DNA from 2 places in the Streptomyces sp. NPDC012835 genome. Region 2 is predicted to be linked to the other one. Evidence: predicted binding sites of a transcription regulator. Region 2 holds the regulator's gene; the other holds the start of a gene.
The links. Region 2 encodes HspR, which represses chaperone genes until heat shock. Its sites were predicted from a motif close to TTGAGNNNNNNNNNCTCAA; they were not measured.
Positions count from the first base shown of each region.

Region 1: a site for HspR is predicted at 1,257-1,275, ahead of lon (endopeptidase La). Genes of this name have one in related genera too.

Region 1 is NZ_JBIBBW010000006.1:201,788-204,182, reverse strand. It holds gene lon (endopeptidase La) at 1-1,219, opposite strand, end outside; gene ACFY6S_RS24405 (sodium:calcium antiporter) at 1,421-2,395, opposite strand, start outside.
Region 2 is NZ_JBIBBW010000003.1:916,793-919,187, forward strand. It holds gene ACFY6S_RS17340 (helix-turn-helix transcriptional regulator) at 1-1,006, shown strand, start outside; gene ACFY6S_RS17345 (heat shock protein transcriptional repressor HspR) at 1,195-1,659, opposite strand; gene dnaJ (molecular chaperone DnaJ) at 1,664-2,395, opposite strand, start outside.

The sequences.
Region 1 (2,395 bases), on a different contig from region 2:
TCTCCGCCTCGTCCCGTACGCCGCCGAGCGCGACCCGGACGAACTCGCGGCCCATGGCGTGCGCGACGCTCTCGCCCAGCGAGGTCTTCCCGACGCCGGGCGGACCGACGAGGGCGAGCACGGCGCCGCCGCGCCTGCCGCCGACCACGCCGAGGCCACGCTCGGCCCGGCGCTTGCGCACCGCCAGATACTCGGTGATGCGCTCCTTCACGTCCTCCAGTCCCGAGTGCTCGGCGTCCAGGACGGCGCGCGCGCCGCTGATGTCGTACCGGTCCTCGGTCCGCTCGTTCCACGGCAGTTCGAGGACGGTGTCCAGCCAGGTGCGGATCCAGGAGCCCTCGGGGCTCTGGTCGGACGAGCGCTCCAGCTTGTCGACCTCCTTGAGGGCGGCCTCGCGCACCTTCCCCGGCAGGTCGGCGGCTTCGACGCGGGTGCGGTAGTCGGCGGACTCGTCCTCCTCGCCCTCCCCGTTCAGCTCGCGCAGCTCCTTGCGCACGGCGTCGAGCTGGCGCCGCAGCAGGAATTCGCGCTGCTGCTTGTCGACGCCCTCCTGGACGTCCTTGGCGATGGACTCGGCGACGTCCTGCTCGGCGAGGTGCTCGCGCAGCTGGTCGGTGGCGAGCTTGAGGCGGGCGACCGGGTCGGCCGTCTCCAGCAGCTCGGCCTTCTGGGCGGTGGAGAGGAACGGTGAGTACCCGGAGTTGTCCGCGAGCGCGGAGACGTCGTCCATCTGCTGCACCCGGTCGACCACCTGCCAGGCGCCGCGCTTCTTCAGCCAGTCGGTGGCGAGCGCCTTGTACTCCTTGACCAGCTCGGTGACGGAGCCGGGCAGCGGCTCGGGCGTGACTTCGTCGACGCCGGTGCCCTCCACCCAGAGGGCCGCGCCGGGCCCGCTCGTACCGGCACCGATCCGGACCCTGCGCCGCCCGCGGATCAGCGCGCCGGGGTCGCCGTCGGAGAGCCGGCCGACCTGCTCGACGGTGCCCAGCACGCCGGTGGCGGCGTAGGTCCCGTCGATCCGCGGCACGAGCAGCACCTCGGGCTTGCGCGCACCGGCCTCGCCGCCGTCCCCGTGGCCGCGCACGGCGGCCTGCGCGGCCTCCACGGCGGCGCGGACCTCGGCGTCGGACAGGTCGAGGGGCACCACCATGCCGGGCAGGACGACCTCGTCGTCGAGCGGCAGCACGGGAAGCGTGAGCGATGTGGACGTGACAGCCATGGTCTCCCCTTCGGCAAAGCAATCGGCATCAAGCAAGTTGAGCTATACCGACTCAATGCTTATGAGCCTCCGGATGTTCCCCCGGTCGCGTTCGCTCTGAGCGATCAGCGGCGGGCGGGGTACGGGCCCCCCGCCGCGCCCGCCGTCCCGGTCAACGCTCGGGGGTGGCGGCGTCATCCCTCCTGGGCGGGCCGGGACGGATCAGCCGAGGAGGGGAACGAGTCCGGCGGCGAACACCACGTAGAACAGGCCGGCCACCGCCAGCCGGGCCGGGGTCAGCCGGCGGGCGCGCATGGTCAGCAGCAGATAGATGATCGCGGCCATCGTGATGATCCCGGACCACAGGAGGGCGCCGTCGAAGTGCCAGCGGGTGAAGATCAGCCCGATGCCGCTGGGGACGGTGGCCTGGATCATCATCGAGCCGGAGATATTGGCGAGCGCCAGCCTGGTCTTGCCCTGCCGGACCCAGATCACCGCGTTCATGATCTCGGGCAGTTCGGTGGCGATCGGTGAGAGCAGCAGCGCGGTGACCGTCGTGGACAGGCCGAGCGTCGGACCGATCACATCCAGCTGCTTCACGAAGAGGTCCGCGGCGAAGAAGATCACACCGAGGGTGACCAGGGTCTGGACGACCACGGCCCAGGTGGCCGGCGAGGCGGCCCGGGGCTGGAGCTTCAGCGGCTCCAGCCGCTCCTCGTCGTCCGGGTCGTCGGCCGCCCGGCTGCTGCGGATCTCGCGCCAGAAGTAGACCGCGTACGCGGCGAAGAACAGCACCCCGAGCGCGGGCTTGAACGCGAAGGCGACCAGGCCGAGCGCGACCTTGACGGTGAAGATCGGCAGGAACCACTTCTGGTCCTTGGCCAGCCGTTTCATGTCCCGCGCGTCGCCCAGCGCCTCGCCCGCGGGGGCGCTGGGCGCCGCGCCGACAGCGGCCAGGGCCTCTCGGCGTTCCCTGCGGCGCTTGAGCAGCAGCATCGTGCCGGTCACGCCGTAGGCGACGGTGGCGAGGGCGAGCGGTCCGCCCATCGCGGCGCCGACGCCGATGTCCTTGGCCTCGTCGGTGGCGCCGGTGGTCACCGCGACGAGGGTCACCACGGATTCGGGCAGGGCGGTACCGAAGGCGGCCAGGATCGTGCCGACCGCCATCCTCCCGACCCGGAGGCGCTCACCCAGCCA
Region 2 (2,395 bases):
CAAGACCCTGGGGGGTGGAGCTTTGATAATAAATAACGCAAAACAGACACATTCCCACCCCGTCACCCAATTGTGCGATGACGGGAGACGGCTCTACGCCAGCGCGCTGCGCTCGGGGCGTATCGCCCGCAGCGAGGCTGCCCAGGCTCCCTGCCTGATGGAATTCCCCCTGCTGCACCCCGACCCGGACGACTCGGACTGGCTCCGCCCGGTCCCCCCGTCGGCCGCCCTGGCGCAGCGTCTCAACCCGATCGAGCGGGAGATCCAGGAGCGCCGGCACTTCGCCATCGAGCTGACCGATGCTTTCGAGCCGTTCATGGCCATCAGCGCCCAGGACCCGCCCATCACCCACGCGATCACCGTCCTGGAGGGCGACAGCCGGATCAACGCCGCGCTCGACCTGTCCACCGCGGAGTGCAGGACCGAGGTCCTCACCGTCCAGCCGGGCGGCGGGCGCAGTGAACACGTACTCGCCCAGGGCCTGGAGCGCGGCCGGTCGGTGGTGGACCGCGGTGTCAGCATCCGCACCCTGTACCAGCACACCGTCCGGCACAGCCAGGGCACGCTCGCCTACGCGGAGCGGCTGGCCGAGGACGAGGTGGAGATCCGGACACTGGAGGAGCTGACGGAGCGTCTGATCATCTTCGACCGCACCGTCGCGTACATCCCCGCCCGTTCCGACCGGCAGGTCGCCCTCGAACTGCGCCACCCGGGGCTCGTCGACTATCTGGCCCAGGTCTTCGAACTGCTGTGGCGCCGCGCCACCCCCCTGACCGAGCAGGTCGAGTACGAGCCGACTCCCGACGGCATCACCGGCGTTCAGCGGTCCATCGCGAAGCTCCTCGTCGAGGGGTACGTCGACGAGGCCATCGCCCGCCGCCTGGGCATGAACGTACGGACCTGCCGCGCGCACATCGCCAAGCTCGCCACCACCCTGGGCAGCGGCAGCCGCGCGCAGCTCGGCTATCTCATCGCCCACTCGCAGATCCTGGACCGGGAAGGCTGAGGGGACACACCGCGGCCGCCGGGGCCGGGCCGGGCCACGCCGCGCCACCACAACGCGCACCACGGCCCGTGGAGCGCGCCGGGGCGCCGGGGGCGGTGCGAGCGGGGCCGGGGCGCGTCCCGAGGCCGGGACACGCGAAAGCGGGGCCCGGTCTCCCGGACCCCGCTGCCGACCCGCTCCCGCCCGCTTCAGTCCGTCGGCCGCTTGGGCCGCCACACCACCAGGGCGTTCGTCTGCTGCACGTCCTGGTACGGCACCAGGTCCCTGCGGTACGACGCGTGCACCTGCGCCTCGCGCTGGCGCATCGCCGCCGCCGCTCCGTCGACCGCCGAGGACAGCTCGGCTATACGGGCCTGGAGCGCGGCGACCTGGTTCTCCAGCTCGATGATGCGCTTGATGCCGGCGAGGTTGATGCCCTCGTCCTGCGACAGCTGCTGCACCTGCCGGAGCAGCTCGATGTCGCGGGCCGAGTAGCGCCGCCCACGCCCCGCCGTACGGTCCGGGGAGACCAGTCCGAGCCGGTCGTACTGCCGGAGCGTCTGCGGATGCAGCCCGGAGAGCTGGGCCGCCACCGAGATGACGTACACCGGCGTCTCCTCGGTCAGCTGGTACGCCCGGCCGAATCCGGACCGCGCCCGCCCGTCCCTGTCCATCGGGTCATGCTCCCTTCGCCGCCTGGAACAGCTCCGCCCGCGGATCCTCGTCCGCGGTCGCCTTCCGGTACGCCTCAAGGGCGTCGCGTGCCTCGGCGCCGAGGTCCTTGGGTACGACGACCTCGACGGTGACCAGCAGGTCGCCCCTGCTGCCGTCCTTGCGTACGGCGCCCTTTCCCCGGGCCCGCATCGTACGGCCGTTGGGGGTCCCGGGAGGCAGCTTCAGCGTGACCGGCGGACCGCCCAGCGTCGGCACCTTCACCTCGCCGCCGAGCGCCGCCTCCGTGAAGGTGACGGGCACGGTGACGGTGAGGTTGTCGTCCCTGCGGCCGAAGACCGGGTGGGCGTCGACGTGGACGACGACATACAGGTCGCCGCCAGGGCCGCCGCGCTCGCCCGGCGCGCCCTTGCCGCGCAGCCGGATCCGCTGGCCGTCGCTGACGCCCGCCGGGATCCTGACCTGCATGGTCCGCGAGGACCTGGCCCGGCCGCTGCCCTTGCAGACCTCGCACGGGTCCTGGGCGATCAGCCCGCGGCCCTTGCAGTCCACACAGGGGTCGGTCAGCGAGAAGCCGCCGCCGGAGCCGCGCGAGACCTGTCCGGTGCCCACGCAGGTCGGGCAGACCCTCGGGGTGCCGTTCTTGTCGCCCGTGCCCGAACACGCCTTGCAGGGCGCCTGGCTGGACATCCGCAGCGGGACCGTGGCCCCGTCGACCGCCTCGCTGAAGCTGAGCGT